2 regions of the Syntrophothermus sp. genome follow, and region 1 is predicted to be linked to the other one. Evidence: predicted binding sites of a transcription regulator. Region 1 holds the regulator's gene; the other holds the start of a gene.

Region 1 (7,776 bases):
TATTTCGATAACCACCTCTCCAGGTTCTGCTCGGTAATCTTCCCAACTCGGTTTTATCACCAAACGTTTCCCAATCTTTAAAGAATGATAATAGCTTTTCCAACAGTTAGCCCAGTCCTCTTCGTTAACATCTTCGACTAAAAAACGGCATTCAAATCCAAAGCATTTCTCTATCCGTTCCAGTCCTTCTATGAGCCGCGACGTGATATGCCGATCCTCAGGAAAATAAGCCTTTATCACGATAAAATCGCGGTTAATAAATTCAAGAGGCAGTTCATAGGCATCCCAGTCTCCGCTTTCGATTTTTCTCCGGGCCAGATAAGGATCCTCGATCACGACCCCTCCGCAACCGAGCTCGTGAAAAAGTCCAGCTATCGCTTCGCCACAAGCCTCATCAGTCATTACCCGGATTTCTTTCCAGTTCAAAATACCACCCCGCGTATTCGATTAATACTCCCTGGCGTCGCAAGCGGCTAACCGCCGAAAGCATCCTTAAACTTATCGAAAAAACCTTTTTCCTTTTTGGGCAGCTCTTTTTCCCGGTGCTCTTCCCGGGCAAACTCCTGTAGAAGCTCCCTTTGTCTTTCTGACAAACCAGTAGGAGTCTTGACCCTTATCTTTACTAATTCATCGCCGCGGCGGTGTGTACGGAGATTGGGAACCCCTTTCCCTTTTATTCTAAAGACCGTACCCGTTTGGGTTCCTTCAGGAACAGTCAATTTATGTTCTCCCTCAATAGTTGGTACTGTGATTTCTGCTCCCAAAGCGGCTTCAACCATGGAAATCGGCACTTCACATACCAAGTCGTTTCCTTGCCGTTCGAAAACCTTATGAGGTCTTACTGTGATGTATACGTAAAGATCCCCCGGGGGGCCTCCGTACTGGCCCGGTTCACCCTCTCCCGCCATTCGTAACCTGGAGCCGGTGTCCACTCCCGCTGGAATCCTCAGAGTCACCTTGCGCGTTTTCCTGGCTCTCCCGGAACCCCCGCACTTCTTACAAGGCTTTTCAATAACCTTGCCCTGTCCTCCGCAACGAGGACAGGTTCTCACAGTCTCAAAACGTCCAAAAGGCGTGCTCTGAACGTTCCTAACCTGGCCTGTTCCGCCACAGTTGGGGCACGACTTTATCTCTGTGCCGGGCTGTGCCCCCGAACCGTTACAGGTATCGCATGTTTCTAACCTCGATACCTGTATCTCTTTCTCCGCACCAAAAACCGCGTCTTCTAGATCGATTTCTAACTCCATCTCCCGGTCCAGTCCCCGAGTCGGCCCCCGCCGGCGGGAACCCCTGGTTCCGGTGCCGAAGAACATATCGAACAAATCTTCAAAACCGCCCATCCCACCAAAATCGAATCCCCCTGCTCCGAAGCCGCCCGGGCCTTGGGTGGGATCAAAAGCGGCATGCCCGTACCGGTCATAAGTGGCTCTTTTTTCAGGATCACTCAAGACCTCATAAGCTTCATTGATTTCCTTGAACTTCTCCTCGGCCTCTTTTTTGTCCGGATTAACGTCCGGGTGATATTTTAAAGCCAGCTTGCGGTAGGCTTTTTTGATATCTTCCTGCGACGCGTCTCGAGAAACCCCTAACACTTCGTAATAGTCACGCTTACTGGTCATGTGACCACACCTTTCCGCGCGTGGGAATTCACACAAGATTCATCAAGTTATTATACCATCTAGAACAAGCGGCGGACAGATAGCTGTCCGCCTTGCATCATCTTAGATACCCTTGGCAACAAACCTAAGTCATTTTGCCTCTTCTCCTACATTGTAATCCGCGTCGACTACATCGTCTTTGCCCGGCTGATTGGGACCAGCTTGCTGGTACATCTTCGAGCTCAGCTCGTAGACTGCTGTCGTCAGGTTCTCAGTCTTCTTTCGAATCTCTTCGAGGTCTCCCCCCTCAAGAGCCTTTTGCAGTTCCTCCTTGGCAGCTTTGACCCGGTCCACGTCCGCCCGGTCTGCCTTATCCCCAAAGTCCTTAACGGTCTTCTCGGCTTGGTATATCATGCTGTCAGCCTGGTTCCTAATCTCGGCTTCTTCCCGTTTCTTTTTGTCCTCTTCTGCGTATTTTTCCGCATCCTTAACCATTTTCTCAATGTCTTCCTTACTCAGTCCGCTGGAAGACGTAATCGTAATCTTTTGCTCTTTGCCTGTCGCCAGGTCTTTAGCCGATACGTGCACGATACCGTTGACGTCTATATCGAACTTAACCTCAATCTGCGGGACCCCTCGCGGTGCGGGGGGGATACCAACTAGCTGGAACCTGCCTAGGGTTACGTTATCTTTGGCCATCGCCCGCTCGCCCTGCAAAACGTGTATGTCTACCGAAGTCTGGTTATCGGCTGCAGTCGTGAATATCTGGCTCTTAGAGGTAGGTATCGTGGTATTTCGATCTATGATCTTGGTGAACACCCCTCCCAGGGTTTCAATACCGAGAGAAAGCGGCGTCACATCCAAAAGAACTACGTCCCTAACCTCTCCTGCCAAGACCGCAGCCTGGATTGCAGCCCCGACTGCCACAACCTCGTCGGGATTAATCCCTTTGTACGGTTCCTTGCCTATAAAATCCCGGATGGCTTTCTGTACCGCCGGAATGCGGGTTGAACCGCCTACCAGGATGACCTTGTCAATTTTATCAGGTGTCAAGCCAGCGTCTTGGAGAGCCTGACGAGTGGGTCCCATGGTCTTCTCGACTAAGTCGGCTGTCAGCTCTTCAAACTTGGCCCGGGTCAAGTTGGTATCCAGGTGTAGAGGCCCTTCAGAGGTAGCGGTGATAAAGGGAATATTGATGTTAGTGGTCATCAAGGTCGATAGTTCGTGTTTGGCTTTTTCGGCTGCCTCTTTCAACCGCTGCATCGCCATTTTGTCGTTGCGCAGATCGACTCCGTATTCTTTCTTGAAGTTTTCCACCAGGTACTGAATGATGCGCTCGTCGAAATCGTCACCGCCCAAGCGGTTATTGCCGCTGGTCGCTTTAACTTCGAAAACGCCGTCTCCTATCTCTAGAATGGAAACGTCAAAAGTCCCACCACCCAAATCAAAAACCAGAATGGTTTGGGTTCCTTCTTTATCCAGGCCGTAGGCCAGGGCTGCCGCGGTAGGCTCGTTTATAATCCGCAGTACCTCCAAACCAGCGATGGTACCGGCATCTTTGGTAGCCTGCCGCTGGGAATCGGTAAAATAAGCAGGTACGGTTATGACCGCCTTAGTGATGGGTTCACCCAGATAGCTTTCCGCATCGGTCTTGAGTTTCTGCAATATCATAGCCGAAATTTCTTGCGGAGTGTAATTCTTGTCATCAATCTTTACCCTGTGATCCGTACCCATATGTCTTTTGATTGAAACGACTGTTCGGTCGGGGTTAGTTACCGCTTGGCGCTTCGCTACCCTTCCAACCAATCTTTCTCCGTTCTTTGCAAATCCCACGACTGAAGGCGTGATCCTCTCTCCTTCAGCGTTGGGAATTACGGTTACATCATTTCCCTCCATAACCGCTATAACTGAATTTGTAGTACCTAAGTCGATTCCGACAACTTTACCCATAGATTGCACCTCCATTTGATGAAGATTAGATGACACTATAGCCTATTCCTTGTTTGCTGGCTCTTCAGTGTTGTCCCGGTTGCGCGCCACCTTCACCAGACTAGGCCTGAGCAGGCGCCCCCTCATCATATAGCCTTTCTGAAACTCTTCTATCACCACATTATCCGGAAGGTTGGGATTATCTTCCACAACCAGCGATTCATGATATTGAGGATCAAACTGCTGGTTCAGCGCTTCAATCGGAGTTACTCCCTCGCTCCTCAGAACTTCCAGCAGTTTCTTTTGAACCATTTCCACTCCCTGGCACAACCCGTCGAAATCCCGGGTTGTTTTTGACGCGTTAACAGCCCTTGCAAAGTCGTCTATTACGGGCAACAGCTTTTCGATTAAAGGCCTGGCGGCAAAACGAAGCAACTCTTCCTTTTCTCTCTGAAACCGCTTCTTCATGTTCTCCATGTCTGCCAAAGCCCTCAAAAACCTCTCGTAGTTTTCGCTGCTTTCACGGGTTTTTTCTTCTAGCTCTTTTTCCAATTGCCCCAGTTTGTCGATCTCATAAACGTTTTCGGTTTCCGTCGGCTGGTCAGTATGTCCCGGATCCGGCGGCCCTCCCCCGGCTTCATCATCATTAATAAGTTTTTCCGTATCCTCGTTACCGAACTCATCTTTCTTTTCTTGTTCGTGCCCCGGCTCTTTCTCCAACCAATTCACCCAGTTTCACCTCACTCCAACAGTAGTGATACCCTTTAATTGATATGGAAACCCGAATTTAAACGGGCTGATTCCTGCCTGAATCAAAGCACCGATACAACATTATTGTTCAAAACCATAATCAGGGCCAGCACAAAGCAGGGCCCTGATATTAAGAAGCTCACTTTGCACGCTCTCGACTACATCATCAGCTTGCGAATTACGTCCTCCACGACATCTCGAAAAGACTCCACCAGCCCTGCTGCCCTCCAGTATTGCATCCTTACCGGCCCGATCAAGCCTATCTTGCCCATTTCCTGGCCATTTATCTCATAGCTGGTAAACACCAGGCTCAGCTCTTGAATCTCCTCCACTTCGTTTTCGCGCCCGATCTTGATCCTGACCTCTTGGGGCCCGGGATCATTCAGAACCTTCTTAAACAGGCTGTTTTCCTCCAAAATACCCAGCACCGTCTTCAACTTATCCGGGTTTCTGAACTCGGGTTCGTTCAACATGTTAATGGCACCGCTGATGAGCACCTTTTCTTCATCCGAAGCTTGCAGCAGCTCATCTATTGCCTCCAGAACCCGATCAATAGCCTTCCTCTGGCTCAACAGTTCATCACGCAGTGATTTTAAACTGGTTCGACTCAATTCACCTAGTTTGACCCCGGCTAGGCCTCGTGTGAAAAAGGCTGATATCTTTTCCAAATCATGGGCCTGAATCGATTCCGGCGTGTCAATTAACTTATGAAGAATAACCCCGCTGGACGTTACCAATACCACCAGAGCAGTGCCTTTTTGCATCGGCACCAACTGCACCGACTTTATCTCAGCCACCTTGATAGGACCACTGATGACAAACGATGCATAACGAGTGAATTGAGAAAGAGTAACCCCGGTACGCCTTATTACCTCAAAGATATCGTTTATTCTATCGGATAAAACCCTATGCAGCAGTTCCTTTTCGTTTTCCGCCAATTCTTCCTTTTCCATCATGCAGTCCACGTAATACCGGAACCCCAACTGAGAAGGTATCCTGCCCGCTGAAGTGTGAGGCTGCTCGAGAAAACCCATCTCTTCCAGATCCGCCATCTCATTCCTTACGGTAGCAGGGCTAACCCCTAGCTGGTGCTTGCGAACGATGGACCGGGAACCTACCGGTTCTGCGGTTTCTACGTAATCTTTAATAATCGCCTCTAAAATAAGCTTTTTTCGCTCATCTAACACCATACCAGTTCACCTCTGTTAGCACTCTCGTTAGTTGAGTGCTAAACATTGCTATTCTCAAAATAACACCCAAACCTTTATTTGTCAAGGCAGCTCCTTTTTAGAGAAACTCGCGAAAAACCTCGTTCGAAAGGAAATAACCTTTTCTTGAAAGGCACAATTTGCTGCCTTTCCTTTTTATTAAACCCAGTTCTATAAGCCTGTCGACTGAAGATCCGAACAGCAAAGAAAAGTCAACTTCGTATGAACGCTTCAATTCTTCAACATCAATTCCGTCGATTAACCTCAAACCGAGCACAATCCGGTCGCGCACAATACCTTCTTCGTTCAAACATTCCAGCATTGACCTCGGGGGCTGATTAGCTACGCTCAAGCTCTGGATGTAAGCGTCTACATTTGGGTCGTTTTGGTATCTATTTAACTTCAAGAAAGAAACCGCCCCTGCGCCTATTCCGAGGTACTGTCCCCCTTGCCAATAATTCAAGTTGTGGCAACATTCGTATCTAGGCCGGGCGAAGTTCGATAATTCGTAATGTCGATATCCCGCCCCGGTGAGAACATCGACCGCCAACTCGTACTGGGCCAGCTCCTCTTCTTCGGAAAGTAGCTCCACTTCCCCTGTGGCTATTAAATGGCCTAACGGGGTTTCTGGCTCCGGCTGGAGAAGATAAGCCGACACATGCTGAGGATTCAGAGCTAGAGCATTGTCCAAGCCCTCCCTCCATCGGCTTAAGTCTTGCCCAGGCACCCCATAAATCAAGTCGATGCTGATGTTGTCAAAACCGGCTTTCAAGCATACATCAAAAGCTGTTTTTACATCCTGTCGGCTGTGCAAACGCCCTAGCCACTGAAGGATGTCGTCGAAGAAACTTTGCACACCCAAGGACACCCGGTTGATACCAGCGTGCCGGTACGAGGCCATCTTCTTCAAGTTGACGGTACCAGGATTAACCTCCAGGGTTATTTCTGCCTCCGGCAGTATCCCGAAAACCGACCCTACCTTGTCGATAATCGTGGCCACGTAAGCCGGATCCAACAGGCTAGGAGTTCCTCCCCCAAGATACAATGTTCTGACGGCCTCAGCCTGTTGCAGATCCTGGGCTCTTTCTTCTATCTCCCCACACAAGCACTTAACGTATCGAGCAACCAATTCTTCGTGGTAAGACACGGAATAAAAATCGCAATAGCGACACTTTCTCACGCAAAACGGAATATGCACATAGATGCTTGCAGGCAAATCCGATACCTTCCTCCATAACATCTACACCCGACGAAACAACTGCCCGGCCCAGGTCTTTTGCCAGCATCGAAGCCCGTTTATTTCTTCTCAGATTCAACGCTTAGAACAGACATAAAAGCATCTTTTGGAACCTCCACCCGGCCGATCTGCTTCATCTTTTTCTTTCCTTCTTTCTGTTTCTCCAATAGCTTTTTCTTGCGGGTGACGTCACCACCATAGCACTTGGCTAAAACATCTTTGCGCTTGGGCTTGATGGATTCGCGGGCAATTACCCGGCTGCCGATGGCCGCCTGAATAACAACTTCATACAACTGTCTCGGTATGATAGTCCGTAACCGCTCTACCAACCCTCTTGCCCGCATATACGCCTTTTCCCGGTGAACGATAACCGAAAGGGCATCAACCGGTTCCCCGTTCAGCAGTATTTCTAGTTTCACCAGGTCAGAGTCTTGGTAGCCTATTACTTCATAGTCAAACGATGCGTATCCCCTGGTTCGTGACTTCAACACATCGAAGAAATCGTAGATGATCTCAGCCAGAGGTAACTCGTAGGTAAGCATAACCCGGTGTGGGGACAAGTATTCCATGTTTTTAAACAGCCCGCGCCTCTCCTGACAAAGCTCCATAACCCCACCAATATAGTCATCAGGCATCATAATAACCGCTCTGACTACCGGCTCCTGCACTTTGACAATAAACTGAGGATTTGGCCATTTGGCCGGGTTCTCGACACCTACCACCTCACCGCTGGTCAGGTGAACCTGGTATACGACACTGGGAGCCGTGGCAATCAGCTCCAGGTCATATTCTCTTTCCAAACGCTCTCTTACAATGTCCATATGCAACAGACCTAAGAACCCACAACGGAAGCCAAAGCCCAGCGCCTCTGATGTTTCCGGTTCAAAATGGAGAGAAGCGTCGTTGAGCCGCAGCTTTTCCAGGGCATCTCTCAAATGCTCGAATTGGCTGTTTTCTACGGGATACAGACCGCAAAACACCACCGGCTTCACTTGGCGGTACCCCGGCAAAGCTTCTGACGCTGGGTTTTCGGCCAAGGTTATGGTATCACCGA
Region 2 (7,776 bases), on a different contig from region 1:
GAGGTTGAGTTAGGCGAGGCCTTGGGGCGGGTTTTGGCCACGGATGTTGTCAGCCGGGAGAATATTCCTTCTTTTCCAAGGTCGACCGTAGACGGGTATGCGGTGAAAGCGCAAGATACCTTCGGAAGCAGCGAATCGATGCCCGGCTTTTTGACTTATAAGGGAGAAATTCTTATGGGAGCGGAACCGGATATCGTTGTCGAAACCGGTGAATGTGCCTGGATACCGACAGGCGGTATGTTGCCACCTGGAGCAGATGCGGCGGTGATGGTGGAATATACCGAGCGTTTGGGAGACGACACGGTTCTGATCAACAGGCCGGTTGGTCCCGGCGAGAACGTGGTTAGAGTAGGAGAGGACGTCAGGCAGGGGGAGGTTGTTTGTCGGGGAGGGCATTGGCTACGACCGCAGGATTTAGGTGTCCTGGCCTCGTTAGGCATAGTGCGCGTCTCCGTTTTTTGCCGGGAAGGCGTGGGCATAATATCGAGCGGTGACGAGATCCTACCAATAGAGGAAGTACCGGGGCCGGGCCAGGTTAGGGACGTCAACTCTTATAGCTTGAAGGGAGCGGTCCTGGAGGCTGGGGGTCGCCCACAATTGTATGGCATTATCCCAGACGATGCGGGGAGACTACGCGAGGTGTTGGACAAGGCTCTACATGATAACCGCTTGGTGCTGTTATCTGGCGGGAGTTCCGTGGGGTACCGCGATCTCAGCTTGGAAATCCTGATGTCATTACCTGGAGCGGAGCTTCTGTTTCATGGCATAGCCGCTCGCCCCGGTAAGCCGACCATGGCGGTACGGGTCGATGATAGACTGGTGGTAGGGTTGCCAGGTCACCCAGTCGCTTGCTACATGATGTTCTTGTTGCTATGCCGGCCGCTTCTGGGAGCACCTGATCCTGTAAAGGTGCGGGCTGTGATGAAATCTGCCGTAGCTTCTCAGGCCGGTCGAGACGATTACTTGCGGGTATCACTGAGGGATGAAAGCGAAGGCCTGGTGGCTACGCCGGTTTACGGTAAATCGGGTTTGATCAAAATCATGGCCCAGGCAGACGGATATGTACATATTCCGTATGAGAAACAAGGGATTAAGGCAGGGGAGCCGGTTGTGGTGACCTTGTTTTAGGTTGAACCAACACTGAAAGCAGGGAGACGGACTTATGGTTAGAAGAGTGTACATCGACAACAAGCCGCTGGAAGAAGCATTTGCGCTCTTATGGACGGAGTTAGAAAATGCGGGCTTTTTTGTGCTTGAGGGAGAAGAGGTTGATGTAGAGGATGCTCTGGGGCGTATTACCGTTGTTCCTGTGGTTGCCAAAAGATCTTCCCCACACTACAGCGCGTCAGCCATGGATGGTATCGCTGTTAAGGCGAAGGATACCTTTTCCGCGTCCGATACCAGTCCGATTGTCCTTAAGCGGGGAGAACAGTTCATAGAGGTTGATACGGGAGACTACGTTCCTAGAGAGTTTGACGCGGTCATAATGATCGAAGACGTGAACTTTTTGAGCCATGATGAAGCAGAGATCATAGCTCCGGCTGTTCCTTGGCAGCATATCCGTTCCGTGGGCGAAGATGTTATCGCTTCTCAAATGATTATCCCTTCTTTGTACGTTATTGGAGCTTACGAGATCGGAGCTATGCTCACTTCAGGAGTGACAAAAGTTCAGGTGGTGAAGAAACCGCGGGTAGGCATAATCCCCACAGGAACCGAGTTGGTCGAACCAGGAGGGAAGGAACCGGAGCCAGGAGAGATTATCGAATCGAACAGCCGTATGCTGGCCTCGTTGTGCAGAAAATGGGGAGCAGAACCGTGCCGCTATCCACTGGTGGCTGATGACAAGGAAAAGATAAAGGAAGCCGTGTTAAGATGTGCCAGCCAGACGGATATCATCGTAGTCTGTTCTGGTTCTTCTGCGGGGCGAGAGGATTTTACCGCGGAAATAGTCCAAGAAGCGGGACGGCTTCTCGTGCACGGGTTAGCTACCAAACCTGGGAAACCGGCAATTTTGGGCTTGATTGAGGGAAAACCGGTTATAGGGGTTCCGGGTTACCCGGTCTCGGCGGCATTGGTTTTTGAGCTTTTGGCTCGTCCTCTTATCTACCGTAAACAAGGCTTGCGAACGCCTCCCAATCAGGAGGTCGAAGCCAAGATCTCCAGGAAACTGGCTTCGAGCATGGGGGTGGATGAATTCGTTCAGGTAAACTTGGGGAAGGTAGGAGGGGAACTGATAGCGTACCCGCTGGGACGGGGGGCAGGTTTGACCACCACTTTAGTCAAAGCCGATGGGGTTGTACGGGTTCCACGAGGGGTCGAGGGGTTCGAGGCCGGGGAAAAAGTGGCTGTGAGTCTGAAGCGCGACTGGGACATTATAGAGAAGACGTTGATCGTAATCGGGAGCCACGACATCGCTGTCGACTGGTTAGGTGACATCCTCAACCGTAAATTCGGGCTCAGGCTGGCTTGTACCAATGTAGGGAGCATGGGCGGACTAGTAGCTTTAAAGCACCGGGAATCCCATTTTGCCGGGATGCATCTTCTTGATCCCAAAACGGGAGAGTACAACGTGAGTTATGTAAACAGGTATTTGGGTGGGAGCAAACCTGTGTTGGTAAACCTGGTACTGCGAGAACAGGGGCTCTTGGTGAAGAAGGGAAATCCTCTCGGCGTTCGAGGAGTGGACGATCTGGCCGGGTCAGGTGTCAGGTTCGTTAATCGGCAAAGGGGGTCAGGGACCAGGGTCTTGTTCGACCACCTCTTGCAGCAGATGGGAATTGATCCCGGCCTCATCAATGGTTACGACCGGGAGGAGTTCTCCCACCTGGCAGTGGCGGCGGCGGTCAAAAACGATGCGGCTGACGTAGCCGTTGGCATATATGCGGCTGCCCGAGCCCTGGACCTCGATTTCATTCCCCTGCTGCAGGAAAGGTATGACCTTTGTTTTTTGAAGGGGGCAATTGAGGAGGAGACATTGGACGCACTTTTACATACCATCAGCAGTCCGGAATTCAGGGAAGAAGTCATGAAGTTCGGCGGGTATGATATGAGCCTGGCAGGCCAGGTGATATGGGAGGGCGACTGAAATTGTTGGACAGTTTGGGGCGGGAGATAAACTACCTGCGGGTCTCGGTTACCGACCGCTGTAACCTGCGCTGTCGGTATTGCATGCCTGAGACGGGGATAGAGCTGAAACCGCACTCCGAAATACTGAGTTTAGAAGAGATCCACCGGATAATTGAGACCGGAACCCGGGTTGGCATACGCAAAGTACGGTTGACCGGTGGTGAGCCGTTGATCAGGCGAAACCTGTCCCGTTTGGTACAAATGATCAGCACCATCGACTTGATCGACGATATCGCGATTACCACTAATGGCCTTCTGTTTCCGGAAATGGCGGGCGAACTGAAGGAAGCGGGCTTACACCGTTTGAATGTCAGCCTGGACACCATGAATCCCGAAAAATACAGTTTTATTACCCGTAACGGCAGCTTGAAACAGGCCTTGAGAGCGATCGAAACCGCTCTGGCGTTGGAGTTTCACCCGGTCAAGATTAACACGGTGGTGATAAGGGGCATAAACGATGATGAGATCATGGACTTTTGCCGGTTGGCATATAACCACCGTCTTCATGTCAGGTTTATCGAGTTCATGCCAGTGGGCGAGCTTGGTTTTTGGAGCAGGGACAAGGTTATAACCTGTGACGAGATCCAGGAGATGATTAAACGGGAATACCGGCTTAGCCCCTGGAAACTCTCGCGGGGCAACGGGCCGGCCAAATCATACCGTCTCGAGGGTGGACAAGGATCGATAGGGTTTATATCCCCGATGAGCAACCATTTTTGTCACGAATGCAACCGCCTGCGGCTCACGGCGGATGGCAAACTGCGCGGGTGTTTGTATGACCGGACGGAAATAGACCTGAAACAGGTTTTGAGACAGGGCGGGAGCGATGAAGAAATACTCCAGCTTTTCATCAAGGCTATCAACCTTAAACCGAACGAACACAAAATGGGACAAACCAGCTGGGGGTCAAAAAACCGTAAGATGTACCAGATAGGAGGGTGACCTTTGCAACTGACTCACATCAACCGACAGGGAAGGGCCCGGATGGTGGACGTTACCGAAAAGAGGGATACCGTAAGGGTGGCAGTGGCTCAGGCCGTGGTGGAAATGCAGCCGGAAACCCTGCGGTTGATAATGACTGGAGGGGTAAAGAAAGGAGACGTGCTGGCCGTTGCTCAGGTAGCGGGCGTTATGGCGGCTAAAAAGACGCCTGATTTGATACCGATGTGCCATCCTCTCATGCTGACCGGGGTTGATATCACGTTTAGTTTTGACGAGCAGAACTCACGGATACTGATAACCGCAGAGGTCAAAACCACAGGCAAAACAGGGGTAGAGATGGAGGCGCTTACCGCTGCGGCGGTTGCGGCTCTGACCGTCTATGATATGTGCAAAGCGGTGGACAGGTGGATGATTATAAAAGAAGTCAAGTTGATAGAGAAAACGGGTGGAAAGAGCGGGCACCTTGTACGGGAAACCGGTAGCGACGGTACCGATTAGAGCTTTCGCCACCGGGAAGAGTCAGGAAAGAAGCGAAAAGGAGGAATTGAGGTGAAGGGCAAGGTCTTGGCAGTGTGCCGGAGCGAGGAAAAGGGAGTGAAAAAGAGCAACGTAGGTGAGGGGTTTTTCAAAAAAGACCACGGCTTGGCAGGCGACGCTCACAGCGGGTCCTGGCACCGGCAGGTCAGTTTACTGGGGATAGAGAGCATCAACAAGATGCGGGCCAAGGGGGTAGATGTGAACCCGGGCGATTTTGCCGAGAACCTGACTGTAGAAGGGATAGACCTGTTTCACCTGCCGGTCGGGACCAGACTGCGGGTAGGGGGAAAGGTGCTTTTAGAGGTTACCCAGATTGGCAAGGAATGTCACCAAGGCTGCGCCATAAGGGTGCAAGTGGGTGACTGTGTGATGCCCCGTGAAGGTATATTTGCCCGGGTGTTAGAGGAAGGCTGGGTCAGGACCGGCGATACAATTGAGGTGATTCAAAATGTTTAAAGCAGGGATTTTGGTTTTAAGCGACAAAGGGGCAAAAGGAGAGAGGGAGGACAAGAGCGGCCAGGTTATTAAAGAAATGATAAGCTCGATCGGGGCGGAAGTGGTGGCTTATGAGGTTCTTCCCGATGAAAAGGAGCTCATAATCAATAAACTCATTTCCTGGTGTGATCAACTTGGGTTAGATATCATCCTCACTTCGGGCGGGACAGGGTTATCCCCGCGCGATGTCACCCCGGAAGCAACGGCGGAAGTGGTGGAGCGAACGATTCCGGGGATAGGGGAGGCGATGCGAGCCTACGGCCTGCAAAAAACGCCTAGGGCTATGCTTTCACGAGGAATATCCGGGATCCGCAAAAAAACCCTGATAATAAACCTGCCGGGCAGCGTTAAAGGGGCCAGGGAATCACTAGAAGCTGTCATACCGGCTTTGGATCATGCCTTGGAAACTTTACAGGGACGGGCAAACGAATGCGGGCAAGCGTGATCGACGACAGAAAAAACTTAAAAGAAGAAGTTAAAAGAAGGTATAACGAGAAAGAATTAGGTACAAAATAGTAATCGAGAGTATCAAAGAGATAAAAGAAAAGCAATAGGTTGCCAGGTTTTCGCGGGTAGTCTAATATTATTAGTGAATGTTAGCACTCAAGTTAAATGAGTGCTAACAATAATGTTATGAGATCATCAAAAAATCAGCGAAGGGGGTATAGCAGTGAACCTCAAGCCATTAGGCGACCGTATTGTTCTGAAGGTTATCGAAACAGCGGAAGAAAAAACCGCAAGCGGGATCGTCCTTCCCGACACCGCCAAGGAGAAGCCCCAACAGGGTGAGGTATTGGCAGTCGGCCCAGGGAGAATCCTGGACAACGGCGAGCGGATTCCGATGGAGGTTGCTGTTGGGGACAAGGTCATTTACTCAAAGTATGCAGGTACTGAGGTAAAGATCGACGGACAGGAGCTGCTGGTAATCAGCGAAAGAGACATTCTGGCTAAGGTCGAAGCCTAATGAGACGAGAAGTGAAGGGGGTATAGGGAAATGGCAGCAAAACAGTTACGGTTCAGCGAAGAAGCCAGGAGATCCTTGGAAAAAGGGGTAGATACCCTGGCAAACGCGGTCAAGGTCACACTCGGGCCCAAGGGTAGAAACGTGGTTCTGGAGAGGAAATTCGGGTCCCCGACCATTACCAATGACGGGGTAACCATCGCCAAGGACATCGACCTGGAAGATCCGTGGGAAAACATGGGTTGCCAGTTGGTTAAAGAAGTAGCTACCAAGACTAACGATGTTGCCGGTGACGGCACGACCACGGCAACAGTTTTGGCCCAGGCCATGATCAAAGAAGGGTTGAAGAACGTGGCGGCCGGAGCCAACCCGATGATCATGAAGCGTGGTATCGAGAAAGCGGTCAAGGTAGCAGTGGAAGCCTTGAAAGAGATCAGCAAACCGGTAGAAAGCAAGGCGGCGATTGCTTCGGTAGCTTCGATCTCAGCAGCAGACACCGAGATCGGCGACCTGATAGCCGATGCCATGGAAAAGGTTGGGCGAGATGGGGTCATAACCGTAGAAGAATCCCAGTCGGTAGGAACTTCTCTGGAAGTAGTCGAAGGTATGAATTTTGACCGCGGCTACATCTCTCCTTACATGATTACCGATCCAGACAAAATGGAGGCTACTCTGAGCGAGCCTTACATTCTGGTTACCGATAAGAAGATATCTTCCATTAACGATATCCTGCCTGTGCTGGAAAAAGTTGTACAGACCGGCAAGCCGCTTTTGCTGATTGCAGAGGATGTGGAAGGAGAAGCCCTTGCTACTTTGGTGGTCAACAAGTTGAGGGGTACCTTTACCTGTGTCGCGGTCAAGGCTCCGGCATTTGGTGAAAGAAGAAAAGCTATGCTGCAGGATATCGCAATCCTTACCGGCGGTGAAGTGGCCTCCGAAGAACTGGGAGTGAAGCTGGAGAATGTTACCCTCAACATGATGGGTAGGGCGCGTCAAGTAAGGGTCAAGAAAGACGAGACCATCATCATTGACGGCGCTGGCAGCGAGCAGGCCATCAAAGAGCGCATCAACCAGATAAAGAAGCAGATCGAAGAAACCAAGTCGGAATACGACCGGGAAAAACTTCAAGAAAGGCTGGCTAAGCTCGCGGGTGGCGTAGCGGTTATTCAAGTCGGTGCGGCTACCGAAACAGAGCTGAAGGAGAAGAAACACCGTATCGAAGACGCGCTGGCTGCGACCAAGGCTGCTGTAGAAGAGGGTATCGTGGCCGGAGGAGGAACGGCTCTTATTAACATTATGAAGAAGCTGGAAGACATCGATGCCAATGGAGACGAGCGCACCGGCGTACTGTTGGTGATGAAGGCCCTAGAAGAGCCGCTGCGGCAGATTGCGAACAACGCTGGTATCGAAGGGTCAGTGGTCGTACAAAAAGTGAAAGAACTGGAGGCCGGAATCGGTTTCAACGCTCTGACCGGCGAGTACGAAGACATGATAAAGGCGGGTATAATAGACCCGGTCAAGGTTACCCGGTCTGCTCTGCAGAACGCGGCCAGTATTGCCGGAATGTTGATCACGACCGAAACCCTTGTTACAGAAGTGCCGAAAGAAGAACCCCTGCCTCGGGGCGGAATGCCGGACATGATGTAAGCGCTTCCTCCCCTCATATGAGAATATAAAGACAAAAAAGAACCCCATTCCGGGGTTCTTTTTTATGT

The links. Region 1 encodes HrcA, which represses chaperone genes, less so after heat shock. Its sites were predicted from a motif close to TGTTAGCACTCNNNNNNNNNGAGTGCTAACA; they were not measured.
Region 2: groES (co-chaperone GroES) is a predicted target of HrcA. The motif match lies at 5,695-5,725, and genes of this name have one in related genera.

Annotation. Positions count from the first base shown of each region.
Region 1 covers NZ_JABUEX010000022.1:28,737-36,512, forward strand. The annotation lists gene prmA (50S ribosomal protein L11 methyltransferase) at 1-426, opposite strand, end outside; gene dnaJ (molecular chaperone DnaJ) at 474-1,619, opposite strand; gene dnaK (molecular chaperone DnaK) at 1,749-3,548, opposite strand; gene grpE (nucleotide exchange factor GrpE) at 3,591-4,256, opposite strand; gene hrcA (heat-inducible transcriptional repressor HrcA) at 4,436-5,467, opposite strand; gene hemW (radical SAM family heme chaperone HemW) at 5,565-6,701, opposite strand; gene lepA (translation elongation factor 4) at 6,782-7,776, opposite strand, start outside.
Region 2 covers NZ_JABUEX010000006.1:67,525-75,300, forward strand. The annotation lists gene HPY90_RS03590 (molybdopterin molybdotransferase MoeA) at 1-1,128, shown strand, start outside; gene HPY90_RS03595 (molybdopterin biosynthesis protein) at 1,163-3,085, shown strand; gene moaA (GTP 3',8-cyclase MoaA) at 3,088-4,068, shown strand; gene moaC (cyclic pyranopterin monophosphate synthase MoaC) at 4,072-4,566, shown strand; gene HPY90_RS03610 (MOSC domain-containing protein) at 4,618-5,061, shown strand; gene HPY90_RS03615 (MogA/MoaB family molybdenum cofactor biosynthesis protein) at 5,054-5,545, shown strand; gene groES (co-chaperone GroES) at 5,771-6,064, shown strand; gene groL (chaperonin GroEL) at 6,095-7,708, shown strand.